Regions from separate parts of the Pseudoalteromonas sp. D15MCD-2 genome, predicted to be linked through region 4. Evidence: predicted binding sites of a transcription regulator. Region 4 holds the regulator's gene; each other region holds the start of a gene.

Region 1 (7,755 bases), 2.3 Mb from region 4:
AGCTGCTAATTATGGGTATTAGGATGGATCAAAAGCGTTGTGCCGTCGCCTCTAAAGAAAGCTTGATTCGTATTTTTACGGTGCCAGAAGCACCAGACTCGACATTAAGTAAAATCGAATCTGAAATTTCTAGCAACTTAGCTGGGTTCTTAAATGAGAACATAGCTGCTATCGAAAAGCCTTTGCACGAAATTGAAAAAGACTTTCAAACGGCTACTATTCCAGAAGAGCCGACCTTTGTATCTGACTATGCTCAAGACATTATGGAGCAGTTAGTTGCTCATTCTGTTCATACCGCTGCGCCGAGCTTTATTGGCCATATGACCTCAGCATTACCGCATTTTGTGTTACCGCTGTCTAAGTTAATGGTCGGTCTTAACCAAAACCTAGTAAAAATTGAAACTTCAAAGGCATTTACGCCTCTTGAAAGACAAGTTTTGGGCATGATGCATCACCTTGCATATGGAGAAGACGACAGCTTTTATAGTAAATGGATGCACAGTGCGAAAACGTCATTAGGCGCATTTTGTTCAGGTGGCACTGTTGCTAACATTACTGCACTATGGATTGCCCGCAACCGTTTATTAAAAGCGGATGGTGACTATAAAGGTATTGCTGCACAGGGGTTAATCGCTGGAATGCTGCATTATGGCTATAAAGGCTTAGCTGTGCTTGTTTCTGAGCGAGGTCATTACTCATTAGGCAAAACCGTTGATTTACTGGGTATTGGTCGCGATAACATTGTCGCAATTGCAACCGGCGAAAATAATAAAGTCGATGTTGATGCGATGCGTAAAAAGGCTCATGAGCTTGAAGCCTCTGGCATTAAGGTAATGGCACTCGTGGGTGTTGCTGGGACGACTGAAACAGGCAGCATAGATCCACTAAATGAAATGGCTGATTTGAGCGAAGAACTTGGCTGTCATTTTCATGTCGATGCTGCATGGGGTGGTTCAACCTTATTATCTTCAAATTACCGCCATCTATTGAGCGGTATCGAACGCGCTGATTCAATAACCATTGATGCACACAAACAAATGTATGTACCAATGGGGGCTGGTCTGGTGTTATTTAAAGACCCAGCTGCGACGGATGCTATTGAGCATCATGCGGAATATATTCTTCGTAAAGGCTCAAAAGATTTAGGCAGTCATACCCTTGAGGGCAGCCGCCCTGGTATGGCAATGTTAGTGCATGCTTGCTTACGTGTTATTGGCCGTAAAGGCTACGAGATGCTAATTGATCGCAGTATCGTGAAAGCACGCACTTTTGCCGACATGATCAAGCAGGATGAAGACTTTGAGTTAATCTCAGAGCCTGAGCTTTGCTTATTAACCTATCGTTACGTACCAAAAGAAATCCAAGCGAAGCTTAAAGATGCTGACGAAGAAACGAAATTAGATATTTACGCTTCGTTGAATCGCTTTACTGCAAGCATGCAAAAACGTCAGCGTGAAGCGGGTCGTTCTTTTGTATCGCGTACTCGTTTAACTCCTGCAAAATATGACCATCAACCTACCGTGGTATTTCGTGTTGTATTAGCCAACCCGTTAACCTCTAAAGCAATTCTAAAAGATATTTTAGCGGAGCAAAAAGAGCTGGCGAAAACTGATCCGGTATTTAAAAAGTACTTGAGTAAGTACATGGATTAGAAAAGGGAGCGTGGTTATTCACTAAAGCAACTTGCTTTAATCATGTCACTGATAATCGCTTGCGAAGGTTTTATTTTTTCCATCGCCAAAAACTCATCTGGCTGGTGGGCTTGGTTAATTGAGCCGGGCCCCATGACGATGGTTTCGCAGCCAAGCTGTTGAATAAAAGGGGCTTCTGTACAATAGTTTACAGCGACAGCAGGTTGACCTGAGACTTTTTCGGCCAGCTTTACAAGTGCTGTATCAGTGCTACCACTAAATGCTGGGATAGGTTCATGCATGTCGATAACGCTCACTGCATTTGGGTATTGGGCATTAATTTCTTCTGCAGCTGTTAGCAAAATCGCTTGTAGTTCTTGCACACTTAAACCAGGTAAAGGCCGCATATCAATGTGCATTTCACAACAACCACAAATGCGGTTGGCATTATCGCCACCATGGATATGGCCAAGGTTTAAAGTAGGGTACGGAATTTCAAAGTGCTCAACTGAATATTTATTCTTTAACTCTTCTTTGATGATTAACAACTTTGTAATCATTTTATGCATGACTTCGATGGCGTTTAAACCACGTTCAGGATCAGAGCTATGGCCTGAGCGACCAATTACTCGAATGGCTGTACTCATATGACCTTTATGAGTAAATACCGGTGTCATATCAGTTGGCTCACCAATGATGCAGCGCGCTGGTTTTAAGTCTGGGTGGCGGCAAATTTGTTGTGCACCCGCCATTGTGGTTTCTTCATCGGCTGTGGCTAAAATTAAAAGTGGCTCTGTTTGCTTCGTAGCATCAAGCTCACTAATTGCTTGCAATACAAAGGCAAAAAAGCCCTTCATATCAATACTACCTAAACCATAAAGTTTATTGTCATGCTCGCTGAGTTTAAACGGATCGTAGTTCCAGCGGCTATCATCAAATGGCACAGTATCAGTATGACCTGCAAGCATTAAACCGCCATCTCCTTCACCGCGTTTCGCTAATAAGTTGTAACGGCCTTTACCGTTTTCAAGCTCTGTGATTTCACATGTAAAACCCAGGCTTTCACACCAGTCTGCGAGCAAGGTAATAACCCCTTTATTGCTCATGCACAAAGAATCTTCAATCGCACTAATTGAAGGGGCAGCAATCAGCTGCTGATACATAGATATAAAAGAGGGTAGCGACATAAAAAAATCCAAAAATAATTATTCAATCTAATTGCATAACAATATAAAAGTATTTATGATGAATATCAATTCACTTTTTAAGCATAAATATTAGTAAAGCTGTACGATGAACACGAAACGACGATAACCTGATTTCATTACTTTAGACAGTGTTTTTATTCGCAATTGAGCGAGTAATTTTAGGCGTATCGATAAATAGATTTAATAGGTAAAAGTAAGCAATGAATGTAGTGATTATTGGCGCAAGTGGTTATAGCGGCGCAGAGCTAGCAAGTTTAGTTGCTAAGCACCCAAAACTGACCCTACAAGCATGTTATGTGTCTGAAGGGAGTTTAGATAAAGGTAAATTATTAAGCGATTTATACCCTGAGCACCTTGGATTGTTAGAGTACCCACTACAACCTCTAACTTCTGAAGCGTACAAAGATATCGAAAGCAATGCTGACTATGTATGCCTGTGTACAGATCACAAGGTCAGTGTTGATCTTGCGCCGCAATTTTTAGCCATGGGTAAAAAAGTATTCGACCTATCTGGTGGTTTCCGTTTAGCTGGGAATGAGGATTACCTGACTTATTACGGTTTCGCACATGAACACCCAGATCTTTTAGAGCAAGCAGCGTATGGTTTAGCAGAGTGGAATAGCGATGCGATTAGTAAAGCGAACCTTGTAGCTGTAGCGGGTTGTTACCCTACAGCAGCACTTAATTCTTTAAAACCACTTAAAGAAGCAGGGCTATTAGCTGATCAAGCCATTATTGTTAATGCGGTGTCAGGTGTTACAGGCGCTGGCAGAAAAGCCAGTGTTAACACGCACTTTTGCGAAGTGTCACTTGCTCCTTATGGCTTGTTTAACCACAGACACACACCTGAGATTGAGCAGCACCTTGGTCACCCTGTGCTATTCACGCCACATTTGGGTAACTTCCCCCGTGGAATTTTAGAAACTATTTATGTGCAATTAAAACCAGGCGTAACTGCAGAGCAAGTGAATGCGGCTTATCAAGTATTAGCTAACGAGCCGTTAATTCGTTTACTTGGCAATAAAATTCCAAGCATTAAAGGCGTGGCTAAGCAACCATTTGTTGATATTGCATGGCAACAAAAAGGTGAGCAACTCATCGTTATGTCAGCGATTGATAACCTTCTAAAAGGTGCAGCTGGGCAAGCATTACAGTGCATTAATTTAGCCATGGGTGAACCTCACCATACTGGCTTAGTAGGAGCGCTGTAATGAAAACTTGGATCATTAAAGTCGGTGGTGCTGTGTTAAATAGCGCAGATGCCGCAAAAGCGCTTTTTGATGTTTTAGCCTCTGAGCAACAAGATAACTTTGTGATTGTTCATGGTGGTGGAGCCTTGGTTGATGCTTGGCTTAAAGACGCCGGCTTTGTAACTGCAAAACATCAAGGCTTACGTATTAGCCCAAATGAGCAAATGCCATATATTGTTGGTGCTCTTGCCGGTTGTGCCAATAAACAATTGATGAGCCAAGCAATCAGCGCTGGCCACAAACCTGTGGGTTTAAGCCTTTATGAAGCGGGTGTACTGGTATCTGAAAAACTTAAAGTATTGGCGCAAGTAGGTCAGTGCTCAGGTAGTTGTGACAGCGTGCTACCTAGCATGCTTGAACAAGGTCGTTTACCCCTAGTGAGCTCTATTGGCTTTGGAGAAGATGGCCAATGGTACAACGTCAATGCAGATGAAGCTGCAGCGGCTATCGCTAAAGAGCTTAATGCAGAACTTATTTTTATGACAGACGTAGAAGCTGTGCTTGATGCCAATAAGCAGCCTCTACATCAACTTAATACGCAGCAAATCGAAACACTTATCCTTGAAGGAGTCATTCAGGGCGGGATGGAGGTCAAAGTAAAGACCAGCCTTCTTGCTGCCCAACATTTACGACGTGGTGTGTATATCTCAAGCTGGCTGAAGCCAGAGAACTTAGTCGCTTTATTAAAAGGCGAACATGTAGGAACGAAAATTACACCATAGGTATTTCATGTTAAAGAATTTCTTAAATGGTCTTGAATTAGACCAAAAGGGCGCACTTAAATTACTAAACTTAGCGCAAAAAATTAAAGCAAACCCAACAGACTTCAGCCAAGCATTAGCGGGCAAATCAGTGGTTACATTGTTTGAAAAGCCAAGCTTACGTACTCGTTTATCATTTGATATTGGTATTAATAAACTGGGTGGTCACGCAGTTTATTTAGATTCACAAAATGGTGCTATGGGCGCTCGTGAATCAGTTAAAGACTTTGCTCTTAATATCTCAACTTGGGCAGATGGCATTGTTGCTCGCGTGAATGCACACAAAACACTGACCACGCTTGCTGAATATTCATCGGTGCCTGTTGTTAATAGCTTATGTGACTTATATCACCCGTGCCAAGCGCTTGCTGACTTTTTAACGCTGCAAGAAGTCCATGGTGATGTTAGCAAACTAAAGCTTGCTTACTTAGGTGAAGGTAACAACGTCACACACTCTCTAATGCTATTAGCTGCCACTTTAGGTACTGATTTTGTTGCAGTTTGTCCTAAAGGCAGTTCGCCAGATTCGCAAATTCTTAAGCAAGCAGAGCAAATTGCAGCAATGAATGGTGCGTCTGTTATGGTGAGTGACAGAATTGAGGCGGCAGTTGGCGCAAATGCAGTCTATGCTGATACCTGGGTTTCAATGGGTGATAAAACACCGCTTGAGCAGGTTAAAGCTAAATATATGCCATATCAGCTTAACCAAGCCCTACTAGAGAAAACCGGTGCGCAAACGGTACTGCATTGTCAGCCAGCGCATCGTGAGTTTGAAATTACCTCTGAGGTAATGGATGGCCCAGCATCAAAAATTATTCAACAAGCAGAGAATCGTATGCACGCGCAAAATGCTCTACTTGTCACATTATTAAATCCAAATTTTGTTTAAGGAACACCAATGAGTTCAATTAAAAAAGTCGTATTAGCCTATTCTGGTGGTCTTGATACATCGGCAATCGTGCCATGGTTAAAAGAAAACTACGGCTGTGAAGTAATCGCGTTTGTTGCTGATGTTGGCCAAGGCGCAGAAGAGCTTGAAGGCGTTGAAGAAAAAGCCATTGCTTCAGGTGCGTCGGAATGTCATATCGTTGACTTAAAAGACGAAATGGTCAGTGACTATATTTACCCAACTTTAAAAACGGGTTCTATTTACGAAGGCACTTATTTACTAGGTACATCTATGGCGCGTCCAATCATTGCTAAAGCGCAGGTTGAAATTGCCCGTAAAGTAGGTGCCGATGCGCTTTCGCATGGTTGTACTGGTAAAGGTAACGATCAGGTGCGTTTTGAGTCATGTTTCGCAGCCCTTGCACCTGATCTAAAAGTGATTGCCCCTTGGCGTGAGTGGGACTTATCAAGCCGTGAGTCATTACTTGATTACTTAGCTGAGCGTAATATTCCGTGTTCTGCGTCAGCAACAAAAATTTATAGCCGTGATGCTAATGCTTGGCACATTTCTCACGAAGGTGGTGAGCTTGAAGATCCATGGTGCCAACCAAGTGATCAAGTATGGACATGGACTAACTCGCCAGAGCAAGCACCCAATGAAGCAGAATATGTAACATTAAACGTTGTTGAAGGTGAAGTGGTTGCTGTAAATGGTGAATCACTTAAACCATATGACTGCCTAGTTAAATTAAATGACATTGCTGCGCCGCATGGTGTAGGTCGTGTTGATATCGTAGAAAACCGTTTAGTGGGTATGAAGTCGCGTGGCTGTTATGAAACACCAGGGGGCACTGTGATTATGGCTGCTCTTCAAGCGATTGACGAGCTAGTGCTAGATAAATCAAGCCGAAAATGGAAAGAAGTACTTGGTGGCGAGTTCTCTCACTTAGTCTATGACGGTCGTTGGTTTACGCCGTTAAAAGACTCGATTCTAGCTGGTGCTGAATCACTGTCTAAGTTAGCAACGGGTGAAGTAGTGCTTAAGCTTTATAAAGGCCAAGTCACTGCGGTACAGAAAAAATCACCGAATAGCTTATACAGCGAAGATTTCGCAACCTTCGGCGAAGATGATGTATATGACCAATCACATGCAGAAGGCTTCATTCGTTTATTCTCGCTATCTAGCAGAATCTCAGCACTAACGAAAAAGTAATTTAATTATTGCCCTGCACTAGCAGGGCAATAGCCGAATTTGGAGACAGTTCAATGGCACTATGGGGCGGACGTTTTTCTACGGGTCCAGATGAAGCGTTTAAACAATTCAACGATTCACTTCCTTTTGATTATCAACTTGCAGAGCAAGACATTATTGGTTCAGTTGCTTGGGCTGGGGCGTTAAAACAAGTAAACGTTTTAAACCAGCAAGAATACGATGACCTAGTTGCAGCACTTAATAAGCTGTTAGATGAAGTTAAAGCGAACCCACAAGCAGTAGCTGTAGCAGGGCATGAAGATATTCATTCTTATGTTGAATCAGCATTGATTGATAAAGTGGGTGACCTTGCTAAAAAGTTACACACCGGTCGTAGTCGTAATGACCAAGTAGCAACAGATTTCCGATTATGGTGTCGTGATACTGCTGAGCATATTCTTGAAGCAATCGCAGAGCTTAAAGGTGAGTTTATTGCCTTAGCTGAGCGTGAACTAGGTACTATTTTACCGGGTTACACACACTTACAGCGAGCACAACCTGTGCTATTTAGTCATTGGTGTATGGCCTATGTTGAAATGCTTGAGCGTGATGAAAGCCGTTTAACCGACGCTAAGAACCGTATGAATTATTGCCCACTTGGTAGCGGTGCATTAGCCGGGACTGCATACCCAATTGATAGGCAAACTCTTGCCGAAGGGTTAGGCTTTACCGGTGCTACACGCAATAGCCTTGATGCTGTATCAGATCGTGATTTTGTGGTTGAGCTATTAAGCTGTGCATCGATTTCGATGATCCACTTATCAC
Region 2 (7,755 bases), 2.1 Mb from region 4:
AGAAGGTATCGCAATCTTAGACCGCACACCGTTTTATGCTGAATCAGGTGGTCAGGTTGGTGACACGGGTGTGTTAAAAGTTGCTGGCGGTGAGTTTGTAGTGACTAACACCACGAAACTTGGTAATGCATTTGCACACCATGGTCGTGTACAAGGCCGTATTGGTACAAACGATAAAGCAGAGGCAACAATTGATGCAGCACGTCGCGATAGCATCAAGAAAAACCACACTGCAACACACATTTTACATGAAACGTTACGTCAAATTTTAGGCGAGCACGTAAATCAAAAAGGTTCACTTGTTGACCCTGAGCGTTTACGTTTTGACTTCTCTCACTTTGAAGCGGTAACAAAAGACGAATTACGCCAAATCGAGCGCGCAGTGAACGATGAAATCCGCCGTAACTTTGCTCTTGAAACTGAGCTAATGGCTATTGAAGATGCTAAAGCAAAAGGTGCAATGGCATTATTCGGTGAAAAATACGACGACGAAGTTCGCGTAGTAACCATTGGTGACTACTCAATCGAGCTATGTGGTGGTACTCACGTTAAGCGTGCAGGTGATATTGGTTTATTTAAAATCGTATCAGAAAGCGGTATCGCAGCCGGTATCCGCCGTATTGAAGCGGTAACGGGTGCTGAAGCGGTTGCTTATGTAAGTGAGCAAGAGCAACAACTAAACGATGTTGCAGCACTAGTTAAAGGTGATAGCAGCACAGTACTTGAAAAAGTAACTGCGTTACTTGAGAAATCAAAAGGCCTAGAGAAGCAAATTGCACAGCTTAACGACAAGCTAGCAAGTGCGGCTGGTGCATCGTTACTTGACTCTGTTGTTGAAGTGAACGGTATTAAACTACTGGTTGCTGATGTTGCAGGTACTGAGTCTAAAGCACTTCGTGGCATGGTTGATGACCTGAAAACGAAGATTGGTTCAGGTGTTATTGCCCTTGGCGTAGCTAATGGCGACAAAGTAAGCCTAATTGCAGGTGTAACTAAAGACCTAACAGGTAAAGTGAAAGCCGGTGAGCTTGTAAATCACATGGCTGCACAAGTCGGCGGTAAGGGCGGTGGTCGTCCTGATATGGCGCAAGCAGGTGGTACTAAGCCAGAGAACCTAGCTGCAGCCTTAGAAAGTGTAACTGGTTGGTTATCTGAGCGTTCTTAACTACTAGTGGCACTTATCGTCCAAAAATTCGGTGGCACCTCAGTTGGCTCAATAGAGCGAATTGAGGCCGTCGCCGACCTTGTTGTAAAAACCAAGCAACAAGGCCATCAAGTTGTGGTGGTGCTCTCGGCGATGTCGGGAGAAACTAACCGTCTAATTGAACTCGCTAAACAAATCGATTCTCGACCCAGTGCTCGTGAGCTTGATGTATTGCTAACTACCGGTGAGCAAGTGTCAGTCTCTCTGTTAGCAATGGCTATCATTAAACGTGGTCACTCAGCGGTAAGCTTACTTGCTGATCAGGTCAACATTCGCACCGATAACATGTTTGGTAAAGCGCGTATTGAAGAGATTGCTGCGACTCGTCTTAAGCATGAACTTGAGCATAACCGAATTGCCATTATAGCGGGCTTTCAGGGCCGTGATATCGAAGGCAATATCACTACGCTTGGGCGCGGTGGTACAGATACCTCTGCGGTTGAGATTGCAGGCGCTATCAATGCCGATGAATGTCAAATTTACACCGATGTTGATGGGGTATACACGACCGACCCGCGCATTGAGCCAAATGCGCGACGTATGAGCCATGTCACTTTCGAAGAAATGCTCGAAATGGCCAGTCTTGGTGCTAAGGTTCTGCATATTCGTAGTGTCGAAGCCGCAGGGAAATATAATATACCGCTCAGAGTGTTATCGAGTTTTAACCCGGATCAAGGGACCTTGATCAGTTTTGAGGAGCCGGATGTGCAAGCAAACATTGTGTCGGGTATCGCCTTTAATCGTGACGAAAGTTTGATTTACGTTAATGGCGTGCACCAAGGAACGGAAAACCTTGCAAAAATTTTGAAACTTTTTGCAGAATTCGGCATCGAAATAGATATGATTAATCAAGTTAATCATAACTTTGAAAAAATAGACTATGCTTTTACTGTGCACACGAATGATTTTGAGCAAGCGCTTGAAATTTTGACCAGTAACCAAGATGGTATCAGCGCAGAATCTATTAAAGGGATCAGCAATGTTGCCAAGGTGTCTGCAGTAGGTGTAGGGATGAAATCTCACTCTGGTGTGGCAAGTTTATTTTTTAATGCCCTTGCCGATGAAAACATCAAAGTGATGCTTGTATCGACATCAGAAATAAAGATATCAGTTTTAATTGACGAAAAGTATTTAGAACTGGCTGTACGTGCGCTGCACAAAGTTTTTTTAACTGAAAATGAATAAGATCTAGAGTTTTTACTTACTTTTAAGTCTATATTTCATTAGAATGTTTTTGACGCGGAATCTTTTAATTTTTTGGAACATGGGAGCAAGAGAATGCTAATACTAACTCGTAGAGTAGGTGAAACCCTTATGATCGGTGACGAAGTAACAGTTACTGTTCTTGGTGTTAAAGGAAATCAAGTTCGCATTGGTGTAAATGCACCTAAAGATGTATCAGTACATCGTGAAGAAATCTACATGCGAATCCAAGCAGAGAAATCTAACCCAAATCCGGGCAACGTTTAATCAGCGACAGATATTTTTAAGAGCCACTCACTGAGTGGCTCTTTTATTTAGGTCTGCTGTCATTTCATCATTTAGCGCTTGTTTAGAAATATATTGCATACCGCGCTGAGCCTTTAAAATATAACCTCGCTCAGTTTCAATAATCTCACTAATTTGTTGCCAGCTTAACTGGTAGCTTTTATGCGGGTTTTCGGCTTTAACGCCTTCATCATCAAATACGACAGTCACTTCGCTACCCGATGCACGACTCATCATTTGTCTTGCGACCCACCATGGGCGTTTGTAGTAAAACGATAAGCACTCAACCACGGCAAGCATAATCATAAAGCTGCCTAAATAATGATTATCTAATTGATAAAAAGCTAATAAGCCTAAGGTTATTAATAATACCAATAGCGGGTATTTAGGCTTAGCTTGTGATGAATAAGGTAAAGACTCATCAAAGCATTCGTAATAATACGGTTTATCTAATTTGTAAGTTGTACTTAAAGTCATTTGTGGGCTCACTTAATTTGCTGGCGGCAGTTTAACATTGATAGAAAAAATCTTCCGTAGTTGGTTTTCATTTAGTTGTCATTGTGAGAGCTTAAGGTATGCGTATTTTAAAGGTGTAAGTTGTATGTTTGTTAGTTCAATGTCATTAGCACTTGCAATGACCACAAATACTTTTTTAGTTATGGGCGATATGCCATACACCCCGATTGATGAAATCAATCTCGCCAAAGACGGAAAAATTACCAAGGCAATCGCAGCAACACCTCATGGCTTTTTAATGCATCTTGGTGACATGAAATCGGGAGCGCTTGCTTGCACGAATAAACTTTTGCAAAGTAATAAAGCGTTATTAACGTCGTTGACCACACAGCCTTTTATTTATACCCCCGGTGATAATGAATGGACCGATTGCGACCGAGAAAAGCTATCGGTGCGTTTTGATGAGCTTGAACGCCTAAGCTTTGTTAAAGGCTTGATGTTCGACGATGCTTATACAAAAAAAGTACAGCAACTTCAGGGTTATGCAACCCAAGCTGAAGTGCTAGAAAATGCCCGCTGGCAGTTTGATGGTATTGAGTTTCGTACCTTACATATACCGGGCACTTTTAATGGTCGCTCACAAATTTTAAAAAGTGATAAAAACGCTGCACTAGATGCCGCCGACAAGCGTGATAAGTACAACTTAACTTGGTTAAAACAAGCGCTTGTTCAACAAGACGCTAAGGCCTATGTATTTGGTTTTCAGGCTGATATTTACCACCCGACCAGTAAACCTGCTTGCAGTGAATCACAACGCTCTAATTGTGATGCATTTAAAATATACCGAGATGCTATCAGCGATTTTGCAAAGCACACCAATAAGCCTGTACTTGTAATGCATGGCGATACCGGCCCATATTGCCAGCAGCAGCTAGCGAGTAACTTAACGCGTTTAAATGTACCTGGCGACTTTGCTGTAAGTGATGTCGCAAAGGTGAGTTTTATCGACGGCCAGTGGCATATAGCGAGTTTAACGACAAATGTGCCCCTCACTAAGGTATGTGAGTGATAACGTTGGGTAGATCGGAGACGCACTCAGAGCCATCAGCTTTCAGCCGTCAGCTATCAGATTAAAACCCAACAAGTTAGCGAGTTTGAGGCTCACGTAGGCGTGAAATTTATTTCGCGCGATGTTTCTTAAATCTACGTGTAAGTCGTAGGTCGGGCTTTAGCCCGTCAATGTTAACGGTTATGTGTCGCCATAAATGACGACCTACGTGACGTAGGTTAGAGCGGAGCTGAACCCAACAAGTTAGCGAGCTTCTAGGGGAAAGAGTAAAGTTAGCGAGTTTGAGGCTCACGTAGGCGTGAAATTTATTTCGCGCGATGTTTCTTAAATCTACGTGTAAGTCGTAGGTCGGGCTTTAGCCCGTCAAGTATGAGTGATAAAATATGTGTCGCCATAAATAGCGACCTACGTGACGTAGGTAGAACGGAGCGAAACCCAACAAGTTAACGGGTTTCTAGGGGAAAGAGTAAAGTTAGCAAGCTCCTTGACACAAGCAGCAGGCAGACTAGAGTTGCTAACTTGCTAACTTGCTAACTTGCTAACTTGCTAACTTGCTAACTTGCTAACTTGCTAACTTGCTAACTTGCTAACTTGCTAACTTGCTAACTTGCTAACTTGCTAACTTGCATACACAAAAAAGCGGCACTTGGCCGCTTTTCTTAAGTAAGGTGTGTTGTTAGCAGTTAGTTTCTTCTGCGTTAACACCTTCTTTTACTTCTTCACATGCATCTTCAACTGCATTTTGTGTATCAGTAATTGCTTCATCAATACGCTCACCTGCGTCTTCAGCAGAGTTGTCTTCACAACCCATGATGAATAAACCTGAAAATAGGGCGATAGTAGCGGCTTTTAAAGTTGAATTTTTCATAATGAAATTCCTTGTAAATTTAAAATAAAGTAAGTGGTTATCTGCTTTTAACTACTTAGGGACACTGCCTCTAAGTGCTCCTGATACCAGCGAAATAACTAGTAATACTAAAAATATAAAAAAGATAATCTTAGCGATGCCTGCAGCGGCTCCTGCGATACCGCCAAAACCTAACACTGCTGCGATTAACGCGATAACTAAAAAAGTAATTGTCCAGCGTAACATAGTGGTCTCCTTGGCTATTTAAATTTTCTTAAGTTCGATGTAACTAAAGCGAGTTCTGTGCCATAAGTTTTATTTTATATATTTCAACGGGTTGGGTGTTTTTGTTGTTCTTGAGAGGGTTCATCATTTGGTAACTTTTACGAGTAAGCATGTAACTTATTCATAGTGATATTTTTTCATATTGAGCTGAATGAAGAAAAAGAGTATTTCTGCGATTATTGGTAAGACCAATTTAACTTTATTGTAAGGTAATAGCTCTAACACCTTGTTGTGCGTGGTTTTTAGGCTTTTTACTATGATTGGTTAATAGCTGAACATATAACGTTTGGCTATATTGACTATTTATATCATCTATAACGGGGCTTTAAATGCGCTAATAGTAGGGTGTTAATTATATGTGCGTCATGTTATTTTAAATTTAATTGGTTTTACCAATTTACAATGGTGCTATACAAATGAATTTTGTTTGTTATTATTGGTGCATAATTATTTAACAAAAATAACTTTTTATTTTAAGTAAGCGAGGGGAGTCGTATGGATATAGGTGGATTACTCACCACTGCGGCCAGTTTGATGGTGACAGGCATGGTAGGCGTGTTTGTTTTTCTGACTATTTTGATTTCAGCAGTCACTTTAATGTCAAAGGTAGTGGGTCGATTTGATGATCCTGCAACTGCAGAACCTACGCGTACAGCAAAAATTCAACCTCAACAGGGTGTGCCACAGGCACATATTGCAGCAATCAGCGCTGCAATTGCTCAATTTCGAAATAAACAAAAATAACGGGGCAGCTTAAACATGGCTAAATTAAAATTAACCGAATTAGTATTGCGTGACGCACACCAGTCTCTTTTGGCAACGCGTATGCGCTTAGACGACATGCTACCCATGGCAGAAAAACTCGATAATGCGGGTTACTGGTCAATTGAATCATGGGGTGGTGCGACGTTTGACTCGTGTATCCGTTATTTAGGTGAAGATCCTTGGCAACGTATTCGCGAGCTAAAAGCGGCAATGCCAAACACTAAGCAACAAATGCTACTACGCGGACAGAATCTTCTAGGTTACCGTCATTATGCTGATGATGTAGTCGAAAAGTTTGTTGAGCGTGCCCACAAAAACGGTGTTGATGTTTTCCGTATTTTCGATGCGATGAACGATGTACGTAACCTTGAAACTGCCATTAAAGCTGCAGTTAAAGTAGGTGCTCATGCCCAAGGTACTATTTCGTACACAGTAAGCCCAGTCCATACGCTTGATATGTGGCTTGAGCTTGCAAAACAACTAGAAGATCTTGGTTGTCATTCAATTTGTATTAAAGATATGGCAGGTTTATTAAAGCCATATGATTGCGAACAGTTGATCAAAGGCTTAAAAGACACTGTATCTATTCCTATCGCAATGCAATGCCACGCGACGACAGGTTTAAGTACTGCAACTTACCAAAAAGCAATCGATGCGGGTATCGATATGCTTGATACGGCGATTTCGTCAATGAGTATGACCTATGGTCATAGTGCCACAGAAACTATTGTTTCAATCGTAGAAGGCACTGAGCGTGACACCGGTCTTAATTTAAATGAGTTAGAAGAAATTGCCGCTTACTTCCGTGATGTACGCAAGAAATACGCTGCTTTTGAAGGCAGCCTTAAAGGTGTTGATGGTCGTATCTTACTAGCCCAAGTACCTGGCGGTATGTTAACTAACATGGAAAATCAGCTTAAAGAGCAAGGTGCTGCTGATAAGCTTGATCAAGTATTACTTGAGATCCCGCGTGTTCGTGAAGACTTAGGTTACATTCCTCTAGTTACACCAACGTCGCAAATTGTAGGTACTCAAGCGGTACTTAATGTGTTGACTGGCGAGCGTTATAAAACCATCACTAAAGAAACTGCGGGTGTACTCAAAGGCGAGTATGGTGCAACACCGGCGCCAATGAATAAAGAGCTACAAGAGCGTGTACTAGAGGGGGCTGAAGCAATTACGTGCCGTCCTGCTGATAAGCTTGAACCTGAACTTGAGAAGCTTGAAGCAGAGTTATTAAGTGAAGCTAAAGAGCAAGGTTTAGAGCTTGCTAATGACGTGATTGATGATGTGCTTACTTACGCATTATTCCCTCAAATCGGCCTTAAGTTTATTAAAAACCGTAACAACCCTGATGCGTTTGAAGCAATTCCAACGGGTGAAGTCGCTAAGTCAGAAACTAAGCCAGCCTCTACAAGCCCTGCAAAAGCAGAGCAATACAGCGTTAAAGTTGATGGCAAAGTTTACGATGTCGTTGTAGCGCAAGGTGGTGAGCTCAAAGAAGTAACCCTAAAAGACAGTGAGTTAATTCCTCAGTCAGCTTCAGCGTCTGTTAGCGAAACCTTAAACGCGCCGTTAGCAGGCAATATTTTCAAAGTGAAGGTAAAAGCTGGCCAAACAGTAAATGAAGGTGATGTGGTT
Region 3 (7,755 bases), 1.5 Mb from region 4:
TTGCACAGATGCGTCACGCTCTTGCTGGTGGCGTGTAAAGGTTTCGTTTTGCTGTTTTGCTTTACCTAGCTCGATTAGGTTATTTACACAAGTAAGTAGCTTGGCATCGTCCCATGGTTTTGGTAAATAATCAGCAGCCCCTGCTTTGACAAGTTCAACGGCAGTAGAAAGCTCTGTCCATGCGGTGATCAAAATAATCGGTAGGTGAGGATTTATGTCTCGTAAGGCATAAAAAAGTTCTTTGCCTTCTTCGCCGGAAGTGGTGTCGGCGGTAAAGTTCATGTCTTGAATAACAAGCGCAATACGTTGGTATTGTACGGCTTGAATTGCCTCAAACGGGTTACTTGCTGTAACAACATCAAAACCGTGAATTTCGAGTAATAACGACAATGCATCCAAAATGGCTGGGTTATCGTCGACGATCAGTATTTTTTCCATATTATTGTTTTAGTTATTTTCCTAATAAGGGTGCAAGATGAATGCTACACTGTTAATCCAGTGTAGCATAGGTTGGAAGAACTAAATTGTTCGAGTTGCAATGCTCGGTGAGATATTCGCAGCCCGTTTTGCTGGAGCAAGTACTGCTAATAAACTCATAACGAACACTGACAGCGCAGTAGCAAGCACGTAGCTAATATCAAGCTGAGCAATTGAAAAGTGCTGCATGAGCAACTGGCCTAAATACACGGCAGCAATCACACCAATCACTAAACCAACTATACATATCATGGCGTTTTCAACTAAAAAGTAGCTGATGATGGCCGATTTTCTGGCCCCTAAAGCGCGGCGAGTACCTATTTGTTTAGTACGCTTGCTAATATTGAACAGCGTTAGGCCGAAAATACCCAGGGCCGTCACCAACACTAAAATAGTAATAAGTACAATCAGCATGCGCATCATTAATGTATCTTCAGCCATGTATGACTCTTTATCGTCATCTAAGCCACGAATGCGAGAAATAACACGTTTGTTGTAGTTTTTCAGCATGGCTTCTTCAACACGGTTCATGACCGATTGACGTTGACCAGGCTCTGTTCTAACCACAAAGCGTGCATTTGTACCAGGCTTAATAAAAGGCAGCAGTGCTACGTTATCTGGGCGGCTGTCTTTAAGCCATGGGCCCTTCATAAGATCAATTACACCAATTATTTTCATTGGAATATCACCAAAATAGACTGTTTGGCCTAAACCATTGCCGTCAGGGAACAGCTCATCGAGTAGAGTTTTAGTGACAACGGTTACTTTTGAAAGCTCATCATAGTTATCGGTGACGATCACTTCGTCTTCGGTGTAGTTACGCCCAGCAACGAGTTTAACGCCATAGGTATTGATACCATGCTCATCGATAAACATGTATGAAGTACGGGCTGATTTACTCTCTTCAGGTGCTGGTTTTAAGCTAAAATCTGACGAAGAACCACTGCCCGAAAGCGGTGTGTTACTCGAATAAGCAGCATCGACTACCCCAGGTATTTGACGAAGCATGGCTTCATCAAGCTCATATTGCTGAGACGGTGACACATCTTTGCCAAACATCATGACATTAAAAACGAAAATGTCTTGTTCAGGGTAGCCGGTTTCTTGGCTTAAATAGCTAACTCTGTCTTGGATAATAAACGCCGCATTACTAACAATGGCAGTGGTGATGGCAATTTGGATCAGTAATAAAATGGCGCCAACTTTTGAGCGGCATAAGGCGTGAAAGATAGGTTTAATTTCTAACATGGGTGTCTTCCTTATTGGCTCTTAAGATAAATAGCAGGGTTGGTTTTACATACCAGCCAAGCAGGGTATAGACCCGCTATCACACAGGTGCTAATTGCAATCACCGGTGCGCTAAGTAGCATGGTTAAGTCCATTGTGGCTAAGCTTTGATAGTAGCTATAGCTTTGACGTACGCCTAACAAACCTACTTGCGCCAATATAATACCCAAGATGCCACCTAAGAAACCTAACATCGCTACCTCAACAATATGTTGAAAGAATATTTGACGTTTACTGGCACCTAATGCACGGCGCACACCGACTTCAGGAGCACGGCGTAAGAATTTCGCTAGTAATAAACCTAAAATGTTGGCAAGGCATACCGCTAAAAACATAAAGCTAAGGCCAACCAGAATTTCGTTGTCTTCGCTAACGACATTGTTGTACTGCATCCACTCATTTACATCGCGTAAGGTGGCAGTTAATTTTTCACGGTTAAAACGACCTAGCTTTTGTTGCTCTTGCATATAGGCCATTAAAAAGTCTTGGTAAGCTTGCTTTTCTGCAGGAGTTTTTAGTTCAACCCAAAATTGTAACCACACCATTTCTGAATTGAGCTTATCGTTAAAGGTATTGGTTTTTTCGTGCTTCCAACCATTAGTATTACCCCAGTTTTCAAGCTCTCGGGCTTTCATTAGGCTAAATGGTAAAAATAGTTGCTCGGTCTTATTAAATGCACCGTTGTTCAGATCATAATATTTGGTGGTGATATCCCAATCATCAATCACGCCAATAACTTCGTAGCTGGCATCATCAAGGTACACCATTTTGCCTACTGGGTTTTCACCAGCAAAGAGCTTGTCGTTTAATTCTTTATTGATCACTACAACAGGTGCTGCATCGGCTTCTTGTTGCGCGCTCCAAACCCCACCGTAAATAAACGATAGGTTAAACATCTCGAAAAAATCAGGCGTGGTTAGGCGTGCTTGACCAATAAATGGTTTTACTTTGTCTGAGTCTAAATAAACCGAAAAACCCGTTCTAACCATAGTGACACGTTTACCACCTGCTTTGGCCTGATTAAGGTTAACAGCATCTTGATAGGTTAATTGCAGTGGCATATTATCTACTGTCCACCACGTACGGCCTTCATCCATGGTTTGTAACTGCACAGAATAAAGGTCACTACTTTTTTCAGGAATAGGGTCTGCCGACATCATGTGATACACAGATAAACTGGTCATGGTTACGCCAATACCAATAGCAATGGCCAATACCATTAAAAAGCTCACAAGTGGCGTGCGCTTAAAGCTGCGCCAGCTCAAATCTAAATAATGAAGGAACATGGTTACACTCCAGCCGCTTTAAGGTTTTGAGTGCCTTGATACAAGGTGAAGTCAGCTAGTTGGCCATCAACAACTTGGATGTTACGTGGTGCTCTGCGGGCAAGCTCTGGATCATGGGTAACCATGATGATAGTTGCGCCATCACGGTTGATTTGCTCAAGTAGCTCCATCACTTGACGCGCCATTAAACTATCTAAATTACCAGTTGGCTCATCGGCAAGTAAAAAACGCGGTTCACCAGCAAGGGCTCTGGCAATGGCCACACGTTGTTGTTGGCCACCAGAAAGTTGTTGCGGTAAGTGCTTAGCGCGTGATGCTAAACCAACTTGCTCTAGGCATTGCTCAATACGGCGCTTACGCTCGGCGGCCTTAATACCACGATAACGCAGTGGTACTTCAATATTTTCATAGAGGTTCAAATCTGGAATTAGGTTGAATCCTTGGAAAATAAAACCAATTTTTTGATTACGTAAGTCAGCACGCTGGTTGTCGTTGAGCTTACCCACATCAATACCGTCTAACATGTATTGGCCTTCGCTAAATGGTTCTAACATACCGGCGATGTTTAAAAATGTGGTTTTACCTGAGCCACTTGGGCCCGTTACGGCAATAAATTCACCTTCTTCAACTTGTAGATTAAAGTCGCGAAGGGCATGCGTTTGTACCATATCTGTTTGATACACTTTGCTGATGTTGTTCATTGTAAGCATGTTGATTATTCCTTTTATTTGTTAGCGTAAAACCAGTGTGGGTGCTTTTTTAAAGCGATCGTAGTTTGAGATAATTAACTTATCGCCAGGCTCTACACCTTCAATTATCTCGACAGCATTGATACTGCTTGCACCGGTTTTTATATCGATTAAATAAGCCATGTCACCATCAACTTTATAAGCATAGGTGCCACCTTGTTGTAAGAATGCGCCGCGTTTCACTTGCAATACATCGTCGCGATTCTCTAGTAAAATACGTGCGGTTAAGCGTTGGTTTTGGCGAATGCCAGAAATCTCATTGTCAAAGCGTACGCGGGTTGTGACCTCGCGATTATTTACTTCAGGTGATATAGCCGATAGCGTGCCTGTGACATGACGAGCACCTAAAGTAAGCTCAACTTGCATACCAAGACCCAGCTCATTGGCGTAGCTTTCTGGTACTTGCAGTTCTGCTTCAAAGTTACTTAAATCGACCAATGTCATTAATGGTTGGCTTTGTGTGACCGCTTCTTTTTGTTGCACTAATAAGTTACCCACAATGCCGCTTACACTCGCGGTAATAGTGAGTTCATTTACTTGTCTGAGTAAGTCATCCACAATTAGTTGTTGACGTGCCAGATCACGCTCTGCTGCTTTTAGCTCAAATGCGAGGGTATCTTTAGCTAAGCTGACTTCTTGCTCGGCGTGCTTATATGAAAGCTTGGCACGGGCTAAGTCATCAACGGCTTTTTCTAAATCTATTTGGCTAATTAAATGTTTCTCGATAGAGATTTTAGCTCGGCGGTTTTCTCTATCTGCGGCATTTAACTCAACTTGCGCTAAATCTAGCGCTTTAGTCAGGCTTAGTTTTTGTCTGCGCGCTTCAAGTTGTTTTCGTTGTAACTCGCCTTCTAATCGCGCTAATACTGATTGTTGCTGTTTTAGTTCGTTAGTCAGCTCAGGGCTGGTTACGGTTGCGATCACTTCATTTACTTCAACGCTATCACCGGCTTTTACTTTTAAATCGACAAAGCCGCGTTCTGGGCTGTAAACCTTTGGCGCATTAGCTGCAACGATTTTACCGCTCGCTGCCACATCTCTAGTAAGTGTCTTTTGGCTTACTTCACTAATTTGTAGGCTTGCTGCATCAACCGAAATGCTGCCATCGTTACTGGCAAACAATGCTTGAAAGCCGAGCGAACCAACAAGTATTACACCTGCAGCTATTATAAGTGGCTTTTTAATGGTGTTTTTCTTAGCCACGGTAATATCTTGGGCACTGGTATCCTTAATCATCATAACTCCTTACGATTCTCAAAACACACAATCATGAAGCCAACGGCAAGCATGGTAAGTGGAGAAGCCATAAACAAACTGATAGTGAACATTTTGAAATCCTCAATTTCGCTGATGTCTTATCTATACCAGTAGCATGCCAATTTTTAATATATTGATTTTTAATGATTTTATTTTTGAAGAATGGATTGATGTCTGTCCGCGGACAGAAAAAGTGTCCGCAGCGGACACTTTTAGATTGCTTATTGTTGACGCAAGGGTAAAGAAACTCGGTCATTGCGACTAAGGTAGTCTGCTCAGATACATAGTTTGTAACTATGCTAAAGCCAAGAGTAAATAATGATGCAGTTAGGCTAGGCGACACCCCGTAAAAAACTGCATTGATATTCATAATGTGAATAATTATTCAAAATAAAGCGCAGTTTACGTTAACGTAAAGCGGCGGGTTTTTAGATTGTTTTTTTACAAGTTGTTAAATTTGACACCAGTGTCATAAAAAAATAACGGGTAAAATGCGACTAAATGTAAAAAAATAGCATAGAATTTAAAAAGTGCTTTAAGTGAGAAATATTCATGAATATGAATATGTATTCAAAACTCTATTGACTCATGAGGTATTTGGCGATAGTTTTGTTCGTCTGCTAGCACTGTCACAAAAGACTGAACCGCTAGTCGTTGTAGCAAGGGGAGGGGTCTATGTTATACGACTCAAAATTAGAAAAAGATAATTGTGGCTTTGGCTTAATAGCCCAGGTCAATGGTCAGGCGAGTCACCGCTTGATTCGAACAGCAATCACTGGCTTAGATCGCATGGAACACCGTGGTGGTATTTCTGCTGATGGTAAAACAGGTGATGGCTGTGGTTTATTAATGCAAAAACCTGATAGCTTCTTTCGTGCTATTGCCAGCGAACATGATTGGCATCTAGGAAAGAACTACGCCGTTGGCATGGTATTTTTAAATGCTGATCCTGTACTTGCGCAAACAGCTAAAGATGTGTTGAGTGAAGAACTCGAAAAAGAAACCTTGAGCATTCAAGGCTGGCGTGTAGTACCTACCGATGCATCATGTTTAGGGCCAATTGCAAAAAAACAACTACCCGGCTTTGAACAAATTTTTGTAAGCGCACCAGAAGGCTGGCGTCCAAAAGATTTAGAACGTCGTTTATATGTAGCGCGTCGTCGTGCTGAAAAGCGCCTCGTAAATGATGAACATTTTTATATTGCCAGCTTATCTGGTTTAGTTACTGTCTATAAAGGCTTAATGATGCCTGTAGACTTACCTAACTTTTATTTAGACCTAGCTGACATTCGCATGACCAGTGCGATTTGTGTATTTCACCAACGTTTCTCTACTAATACACAACCTCGTTGGCCACTGGCGCAACCATTCCGCTATTTAGCGCATAATGGTGAAATTAATACGATTCAAGGTAACCGCCAATGGGCTCGTGCCCGTGCGTATAAGTTTGCCTCACCACTTATTCCTGATTTGCAATCAGCAGCACCATTCGTTAACGAAAGCGGCTCAGACTCTTCTAGCTTAGATAATATGCTTGAGTTGTTCTTAGCCGGTGGCATGGATTTATTCCGTGCAATGCGTATGCTTGTGCCGCCAGCTTGGCAAAAAAACCGTGCTATGGATGATGACCTACGTGCATTCTACGACTTTAACTCAATGCATATGGAACCATGGGATGGCCCCGCTGGTATTGTAATGTCTGACGGTCGTTTTGCCGCTTGTAACCTTGACCGTAACGGTTTACGCCCTGCGCGCTATGTCATCACTCAAGATGGTTTTATTACCCTTGCCTCAGAAGTAGGTATTTGGGACTACGCGCCAGACGAAGTGGTTGAGAAAGGCCGTGTTGGCCCTGGTGAGTTATTAGTTATTGATACTCATCAAGGTAAAATTTGGCATTCAGATGAGATTGACCAAGATCTTAAGTCACGCCATCCATATAAAGCATGGCTTGAAGCTAACGTTAAGCGTTTAACGCCATTTGAACAGTTATCTGAAAAAGATGCGGGTAACCGTTCATTTGATGACGAAACACTGCTTAAGTATCAAAAAATGTTTGGCTACACCAACGAAGAGCTTGATAGCGTTATTCGTGTAATGGGTGAAAATGGTCAAGAAGCAACGGGTTCAATGGGTGATGACACACCATTTGCGGTACTGTCAGAAGGTCATCGTTCACTGTTCGATTACTTCCGACAAAAATTTGCGCAAGTAACTAATCCACCGATTGACCCACTTCGTGAAAATCACGTTATGTCACTGGCAACTTGTATTGGTAGTGAGCAAAACGTATTTAACGAAACAACCGGCCACGCTAAGCGTTTACAGTTTGAGACGCCGATTTTGATGTACGCTGATATGCAACAGCTGATCAATGCTGACGATGAGCATTACAGCTACTGTAAAATTGATATCACTTACACGTTGGAAGAAGGCTTAGAAAACGCAATCACACGTATTTGTGATGAAGCACAAGAAAAAGCAGCGTCAGGCTGTGTCATGCTTATTTTAAGTGACCGTAACTTTAGCGAAACTCATTTGCCGATTCCTGCGGCGATGGCGGTTGGTTCAATTCAAAAGCGTTTAGTCGATAATAACTTACGTTGTGAATCTAATATCATCATCGAATCGGGCAGTGTCCGTGATGCGCATCAATTTGCGGTATTACTTGGTTTTGGTGCAACGGCAATTTATCCGTA
Region 4 (7,755 bases):
CAATGCCAACTTATCTAATCGCCTATGTGTATACTGACTTACTAGATTACGCTGGGCCAGTACAAATCGCCCTTCGAGACTGGTTTGGTTGGCAGTCACCAGACGATTACTGGTTTTTTGATATTCGTACATTATCTGGGGCTATTATTATGATTGCCTTGGTACTCTATCCTTACTTATTCCTTATTTTTAAAACGGCACTCAGAGAGCAGTCTTTTAAACTAGTACAAGCTAGTCAGCTGATGGGTCTATCACCATTACAAAGCTTTTTACGCGTTAGTTTGCCTCTTGGTCGTGGGGCGATTGTGGCAGGGGTTACATTAATCAGTATGGAGGCCATGGCTGATTTTGCTACCGTCAATTACTTTGCTGTAAGTACGCTCACTACCGCTGTATACGATACGTGGCTTGGCTATTACTCATTAACGGCAGCGGCGAAAATTTCAGGTATCATGTTATTGATTTTGTTTTTAACCATTATGGTTGAACGCTTTAGTCGTCGCAATCAAGCTGTGTATGAACGTCAGTCAAGCGTTAACAGTGCAACCTTGTATCGCTTAAAAGGCAGTGCCGCATGGGCTGCAAGCTTGGCTTGCACAGTTGTGCTGGTATTGGCTTTTATCCTACCGGTTGGGGTGTTAGTTAAATACGCCATTGTCTATGCAGATGAAGCATGGAATGGGGCATTTTTTAATTACGCTTGGCAAAGTTTTAAAGTGGCTGTTGTGGTGAGCATTGCAACTATCCTATTGAGCTTATTGGTATTGTTTTATCAGCGCATTGCGAAACAAGCTTACCCTTTGATCCCAGGACGTTTAGCAAGTACTGGCTACGCCTTACCTGGTACTGTGTTAGCTATTGCCGTATTACTACCATTAACTCAGCTGGATGATGCGTTAAACAATTGGCTTGAGCCTTTTGGTTTATCACCAGGATTACTTTTGAGCGGCACTTTATTTGCGATGATTTTTGCTTATGTTGTTCGTTTTTATGCGATTGCGAATGGCGCGCTTGAAAGCAGTTTTTTACGTATTAGCCCATCGCTAGATATGGCCAGTCAATCAATGGGCAAAGGGCCCTTACAAACCCTTTGGCGAGTACATTTACCGCTATTAAAACGCGGCATTCTAACAGCTGGCTTGTTAGTGTTTATTGAATGCATGAAAGAGTTACCTGCGGCTTTATTACTCAGACCTTTTAATTTTGAAACCCTGGCAACTCATGTTTTTCAATATGTTAGTGATGAGCAATTGGAGCTTGCGTCAATTTCAGCCTTGTTTATCGTGTTAGTTGGGTTAATCCCTTTGTATTTCGTTAATCGTTCGATGGAGCAAAATCACTCATGAGTCATTTGATAATTAAAGACTTAGCTTATCAGTACAATGCGACTCAGGTGTTGAGTGAACTAAACCTCAATGTTGAACAAGATGAAATCGTCTGTTTGCTTGGCGCAAGTGGCTGCGGCAAAACTACTACCTTAAAGGCAATTGCCGGGATTTTACAGCCTGAGCAAGGCTATATGAGTATTGATTCAAAAGTGGTTAACGATAGTGGGCTGTTTGTTGCACCGGAAAGACGTAATATTGGCATGATGTTCCAAGACTATGCGTTGTTTCCTCATTTAACGGTAAGCGACAACATTGCGTTTGGCCTAAGCAATATGAGTAAAGCGCAAAAGCGCGAGCGTGTAGATGAAATGCTTAGCCTTGTTAAACTCGATGGTTGTGCACAGCGATATCCGCATCAGCTTTCTGGTGGACAGCAGCAACGAGTGGCAATAGCCCGTGCACTTGCTTACAAACCAAGTTTATTACTACTTGATGAGCCATTTTCGAATATTGATACACAAGTGCGTTTTGAGCTTATTGCCGATATACGTCGCATTATTAAAGATCAGCAGGTTTCTGCGGTATTTGTTACTCACTCGAAGGAAGAAGCTTTCGCGTTTGCCGACACGCTTGCGGTTATGCATGGTGGAAAAATCGCCCAACAAGGCTCTCCTGAGCAGTTATTTAGCCAACCTAACTCAAAGGTGGTTGCAGAGTTTCTTGGTACGGGCATATACTTAACGGCAAAAGTATTAACGCCAACTGAATATGAGACGGCGTTTGGTGTGGTTCACTCTTTGACGGCGAACAATGCAGATTGTCAGCAAGGCCAAGTGTATATAAGGCCGCATCATATTCAGTTGTGTGAAGCTGCGCACAGTGACGCAAACAGTTTAACTATCTTGCACAGGCGCTTTATCGGTACGCGTTATGTTTATCGTATCAATATTGCAGGGCAAGAGTGTGAAGTTGCTGCAGAGCAAGACCGCGTGTTAGCTGTTGAGCAGCCTGTAAAAATAAAAATAATGCCGCACACAGTCAATTTTTTTCATGATTAGTAATAAATAACAATCTTGAATCCTTGGCTTTGTGCAAATAACGAGAAGCTAAGGATTCACTATGGCGCAAGCGCAATCTGGGATTTGTGCTGAAGCAAACTTACATGGTTTGCACCTGTTTTTTAATGTTTACGATGGCCATGATGAGTCATTACGTAAAAAACTAAAACGCGTTAGCGTCATTCAAGATGAGTTTGCTGATCAGTTCTCAGAAGCCATGCTATCGTGTGTGGTTGCCCTTGGCGCTCAGTATTGGCCGCATATTCTGCCCGAGTTTATCCCTAGCCAATTGCAAAGCTTTCCGAATGTGACTCATAGTGAGCATGTGATTAGTGCGCAGCCATTTGACTTGTTTGTGCAAATTCGTTCAGACCGTGAAGATGTAAACCATCTATTTGCTCTGCAAATTCTAAAATTATTAACACCGGATGTTGAGCTGGTGGAGCAGGTCCGTAATTTTCGGTTTTTAGATGGACGTGATTTTAACGGCTTCATTTATGCAGGCGATACACCCCATGGCCGTCAAAAACGTAGTACAGCACTTATCGATAAACCGGGTCATTTTGAAGACCAAGGCAGTTATATTCATGTTCAGCGCTTTGTGCATGATTTGAGTGTCTGGCAGCATTTATCGTTGTCTGAGCAAGAGCAAATCATGGGGCGCACGCGTCTAGATAATACCTTGATTGTGCCTGCTGTAGAAACCAGTCATGCGGTTCGTAGTGAATTAAAAGATGAGCATGGCCAGCCACTTTTGCTAAACCAAAGCATGCCATTTGGTGATGTGCATAAGCAGGGAATTTTAATGGTTTCGTGTGCTGCGCAAGGGGATGCGTTTGAGCAGGTATTAAAGAGTCGCTTGGGGCAGGGCGATTGCTATGATCATTGGCTCGATTTTACTCAAGCCGATATGGGATCTGCGTTTTTCGCCCCGTCTGTAAACTTCTTAAAGCAACTTTAAACGGTATCGAATAAAGTGCGTACGCGATCAAGCGTTACATCGATTTCAGAAATCTTCGCAGGGGCGATAAAAATAGTGTCGTCGCCTGCAATGGTACCTAGTACGCCATCTGCTTTACCGAGTGAATCAAGTAAACGAGCAATTAATTGTGCTGCGCCTGGACTGGTGCGAATAATAATCATCATTTCGTTATGCATAATATCAATAACAAGCTGACGCAGTGGGCTTTTCGCTGTTGGCACACCCATTTCAGCCGGTAAACAATAGACCATTTCTTGTTTTGCATTACGAGTACGTACTGCACCGAACTTGCTTAACATGCGAGAGACTTTACTTTGACTAATATTATCAAAGCCTTGCTCTTTTAATGCTTCGACAATCTCACCTTGTGAGCCGAAGTTTTCTTCTTTTAATAGCGCTTTAAACGCTTTGATCAGTGCTTCTTGTTTGTCTTGTGGTTGCATGTTGCCGTTTCTTTATTCATAAAATGTAAGGTAATTCTACACAACTCTGCATATTTATGCAGTATTAGTTTACAAAGTCGTCCAAAATGCTGTGTCTTTACAGCCAAGTTTACAACTATGGTCGAAATTATACGCGAAATAAGCAGGATAAATTTGTTTTTAGTCGCTAATTTCATTATCTTTAGGGCCACAAATATTTCCTACCTCAAATTACGGAGAATTCCAATGAAAGTTGCTGTTTTAGGCGCAGCTGGCGGTATCGGCCAAGCATTGTCTTTATTATTAAAAACAAGTTTACCTGCAGGTTCTGAATTATCGTTATACGATGTTGCCCCTGTTGTTCCTGGTGTAGCGGTTGATCTTTCTCACATCCCAACAGACGTTAAAGTTGAAGGCTTTGGTGCTGACAGCCTAGACGCAGCATTAGCTGGTTGTGATATCGTTCTTATCCCAGCGGGTATGCCACGTAAGCCAGGCATGGACCGTGCGGACCTTTTCAACGTAAACGCAGGTATCATCAAAACATTAGCTGAAGGCATCGTTAAAAACTGTCCTAAAGCGTTAGTAGGTATCATCACTAACCCAGTAAACGGCACTGTGCCAATCGTTGCTGAAGTATTCAAAAAAGCGGGTACTTACGATGCTAACCGTGTATTCGGTATCACAACGCTTGACGTGATCCGTTCAGAAGCATTTGTTGCTGAACTTAAAGGTTTAAGCGCAACTGATGTTAAAGTTCCAGTGATCGGCGGTCACTCAGGTACTACAATTCTTCCTCTTCTATCTCAAGTTGAAGGTGTTACTTTCACTGACGAAGAAGTTGCAGCATTAACTCCACGTATCCAAAACGCTGGTACTGAAGTTGTTAACGCTAAAGCGGGTGGCGGTTCAGCGACTCTTTCAATGGGTGCTGCTGCAGCACGCTTCTGTATGTCTTTAGTTAAAGGCTTACAAGGTGAAGAAGTAGTTGATTACGCATACGTTGCAGTTGAAAACGGTGACGCAGCATACTTCGCACACCCAGTTCGTCTAGGTAAAAACGGCGTTGAAGAAATCCTTTCTTACGGTGAGTTAAGTGCATTCGAAGAGCAAGCTAAAAACGACATGCTAGCTACACTTAACAAAGACATCCAAGAAGGTGTTGATTTCATCAACGGTTAATTCCGACAGATGATAGGCGATTTTTTAAATCGCCGAAAACAAAAAAGCCTGCAAATGCAGGCTTTTTTAATGGCTCGAATAAATAGCGTTTAGTGATCGCGGGCAACGGCGATACGGGCCAAACTCTCTAAGGCTTGTTTGTACGGTGTATCTGGTAAGAACGCAATACAAGCAATTGCTTTGTCAGCTTCTTGCTCAGCTTTTTGCATTGCAAACTCAAGGGCCTTAGTGTCAGCTAATGCCGCTAGAATGCTCTCTAAGTGCTCCATACCATTACCAAGTTCAATTGCTTCGCGTACTAGCTTAACTTGCTCTGGTGTGCCTTTTTGCATTGCGTAGATAAGCGGTAGGGTAGGTTTACCTTCAGCTAAATCATCGCCAATGTTTTTACCAAGTTGCTCGGCATCAGCATTGTAATCTAGAACATCATCCACTAATTGGAATGCAGTGCCAAGATGCATACCGTATAAGTTTAATGCTTCAAGGGTTTGTTCGTCTTGCTCGGTAATAATTGCAGCAAGGCCGGTTGCAGCTTCGAACAATTTTGCCGTTTTGCTGTAAATAACCTGCATATAGCTTTGTTCTGTCGTGTCAGGGTCATTACAATTCATTAGCTGTAATACTTCACCTTCAGCGATGACATTGGTTGCATCAGCTAAAATTTGCATGATTGGCATTTTACCTAGGCCAACCATAAGCTGAAATGAACGTGTATAGATAAAGTCACCCACCAAAACGCTCGCTGCATTACCAAACTCTGCGTTGGCTGTAGGCGTACCACGGCGCAAATGTGACTCGTCGACAACGTCGTCATGCAATAAAGTTGCGGTATGAATAAATTCGATGATAGTGGCAAGCGTAATATGGTCTTTGCCCTCATAACCAAGTGCTTTTGCCGCTAAAATGGCCAACATAGGACGAACGCGTTTACCGCCACTGTTTACTATGTATAAACCGAGTTGGTTAACCAATGCGACATCTGAGCGCATTTGGGCATGTATAAGTTGATTGACGTCATCCATTTCATTTTCGATTAACGTCTGGATAGCTTTTATATCCATTGATCTCCGAGCCAATATTTATGGGTATACGGGGCTGATTGTACAACAAAAAAAGCGCTTGCTCGATATTTTGTGATGATTCAGTAAAAAAACACTGTAAAGTTTTTTATTTGAGATCAATTTAGCCAAGATAAATTTATAGTCTTGATTAATAAGTGATCAGCTTTTTGAATTTTCAAGGTGCGTATTATTAGCGTAATTTAATTGTCATGAGATCGTAAAAACCGCTTGGCATGTGGTGTTTTTAGGATAGAATAGGGGAAAATATTGAATTGCTCTCAATGCAGCTATTTTTTATTCATTTTATCGAAAAAGAGGCTTGCTAGTTTTTGCACATTAGCGTAAACTTCGCGCCCTATTGAAGAATATTTTAGTTGCGTCGATTTGAGGGCGCACAGACGGAGTTAATTATGTACGCGGTTTTCCAAAGTGGTGGTAAACAGCACCGTGTGACTGAAGGTCAAACAATTCGTCTTGAGAAATTAGACGTTGAAACTGGTGCAGCAGTTGAATTTGATTCAGTACTTTTAGTTGCTGATGGTGAGAAAATCGAGATCGGTGTACCGTTCGTAAACGGTGGTAAAGTAACAGCTGAGGTTGTTTCACACGGTCGCGGTGAGAAAGTTAAGATTGTTAAATTTAGACGTCGTAAGCATTCTCGTAAGCAAATGGGCCATCGTCAATGGTTCACTGAAGTTAAAATCACTGGCATTAGCGCTTAATTAGAGGTACTGAGAAATGGCACATAAAAAAGCAGCTGGTAGTACTCGTAACGGTCGCGATTCAGAAAGCAAACGCCTAGGTGTTAAGCGTTTTGGTGGCGAATCAGTTCTAGCGGGTAGCATCATTGTTCGTCAACGTGGTACTCGTTTCCACGCTGGCGCAAACGTAGGTATCGGTAAAGACCACACTATCTTCGCAAAAGCAGATGGTAAAGTTCAATTCGAACAGAAAGGTCCTTTAAACCGTAAATACGTAAATATCGTAGCTGAGTAATCATCTCGATATTTGAAAAACCCCGCCTTTGCGGGGTTTTTTGTTTTAAGGCTCATAAATATATACCTAAGCGCCTTGGCATTGGGTGCTGAATAAGGCACTTAGGTATATAATAGAGTTATTAACAAGCCAATCTTAAAGTGAGTAATCATGAAGTTTGTAGATGAAGTAGAAATTCGTTGTGACGCGGGTGATGGCGGCAGCGGTGTCGTATCTTTCCGACGTGAAAAATATGTACCAGATGGCGGTCCTGATGGCGGCGACGGCGGCGATGGCGGCAGCGTTTATCTACAAGCCGATGAAAACTTAAATACGTTAATTGATTACCAATTTGAGCGTTTTCATAAAGCAGAGCGCGGCACAAATGGCCAAAGCCGCAACATGACTGGTAAAAAAGGCGCTGATTTAACGCTTAAGGTGCCTGTTGGTACACGTATCATTGATGTTGATACTGAAGAGTCATTAGGTGATTTGACCCAGCATGGTCAAAAGGTTGTTGTTGCAAAAGGTGGTTTCCATGGCTTGGGGAACGCACGTTTTAAATCAAGTACAAACCGTGCGCCACGTCAAAAAACACTAGGTACACCTGGTGAAGTTCGCAGCTTACGCTTAGAGCTAATGCTACTTGCTGATGTTGGCTTACTTGGTTTACCAAATGCTGGTAAATCAACGTTTATCCGCAGTGTTTCTGCAGCTAAACCAAAAGTGGCAGATTACCCGTTTACG

What was found. The regulator ArgR, encoded in region 4, controls arginine synthesis, uptake and breakdown. The targets are predictions, from matches to a motif close to ANTGAATANNTATTCANT.
Region 1: a site for ArgR is predicted at 2,876-2,893, ahead of argC (N-acetyl-gamma-glutamyl-phosphate reductase). Genes of this name have one in related genera too.
Region 2: a site for ArgR is predicted at 5,788-5,805, ahead of AADY36_RS04140 (OadG family protein). Genes of this name have one in related genera too.
Region 3: a site for ArgR is predicted at 5,614-5,631, ahead of gltB (glutamate synthase large subunit). Genes of this name have one in related genera too.

What each region holds. Positions count from the first base shown of each region.
Region 1 covers NZ_JBCFQE010000001.1:682,139-689,893, forward strand. The annotation lists gene panP (pyridoxal-dependent aspartate 1-decarboxylase PanP) at 24-1,652, shown strand; gene argE (acetylornithine deacetylase) at 1,667-2,818, opposite strand; gene argC (N-acetyl-gamma-glutamyl-phosphate reductase) at 3,040-4,050, shown strand; gene argB (acetylglutamate kinase) at 4,050-4,811, shown strand; gene AADY36_RS03140 (ornithine carbamoyltransferase) at 4,819-5,739, shown strand; gene AADY36_RS03145 (argininosuccinate synthase) at 5,749-6,951, shown strand; partial or broken gene argH (argininosuccinate lyase) at 7,005-7,755, shown strand, end outside.
Region 2 covers NZ_JBCFQE010000001.1:902,127-909,881, forward strand. The annotation lists gene alaS (alanine--tRNA ligase) at 1-1,165, shown strand, start outside; gene AADY36_RS04110 (aspartate kinase) at 1,172-2,389, shown strand; gene csrA (carbon storage regulator CsrA) at 2,483-2,674, shown strand; gene AADY36_RS04120 (YcxB family protein) at 2,702-3,169, opposite strand; gene AADY36_RS04125 (hypothetical protein) at 3,294-4,217, shown strand; gene AADY36_RS04130 (hypothetical protein) at 4,894-5,085, opposite strand; gene AADY36_RS04135 (DUF1328 domain-containing protein) at 5,137-5,310, opposite strand; gene AADY36_RS04140 (OadG family protein) at 5,845-6,093, shown strand; gene oadA (sodium-extruding oxaloacetate decarboxylase subunit alpha) at 6,109-7,755, shown strand, end outside.
Region 3 covers NZ_JBCFQE010000001.1:1,534,371-1,542,125, forward strand. The annotation lists gene AADY36_RS06985 (sigma-54-dependent transcriptional regulator) at 1-438, opposite strand, end outside; gene AADY36_RS06990 (ABC transporter permease) at 520-1,725, opposite strand; gene AADY36_RS06995 (ABC transporter permease) at 1,737-3,050, opposite strand; gene AADY36_RS07000 (ABC transporter ATP-binding protein) at 3,053-3,760, opposite strand; gene AADY36_RS07005 (efflux RND transporter periplasmic adaptor subunit) at 3,782-5,035, opposite strand; gene gltB (glutamate synthase large subunit) at 5,732-7,755, shown strand, end outside.
Region 4 covers NZ_JBCFQE010000001.1:3,020,761-3,028,515, reverse strand. The annotation lists gene AADY36_RS13915 (ABC transporter permease) at 1-1,346, shown strand, start outside; gene AADY36_RS13910 (ABC transporter ATP-binding protein) at 1,343-2,386, shown strand; gene AADY36_RS13905 (Dyp-type peroxidase) at 2,448-3,347, shown strand; gene argR (transcriptional regulator ArgR) at 3,344-3,811, opposite strand; gene mdh (malate dehydrogenase) at 4,037-4,972, shown strand; gene ispB (octaprenyl diphosphate synthase) at 5,062-6,033, opposite strand; gene rplU (50S ribosomal protein L21) at 6,444-6,755, shown strand; gene rpmA (50S ribosomal protein L27) at 6,772-7,029, shown strand; gene cgtA (Obg family GTPase CgtA) at 7,180-7,755, shown strand, end outside.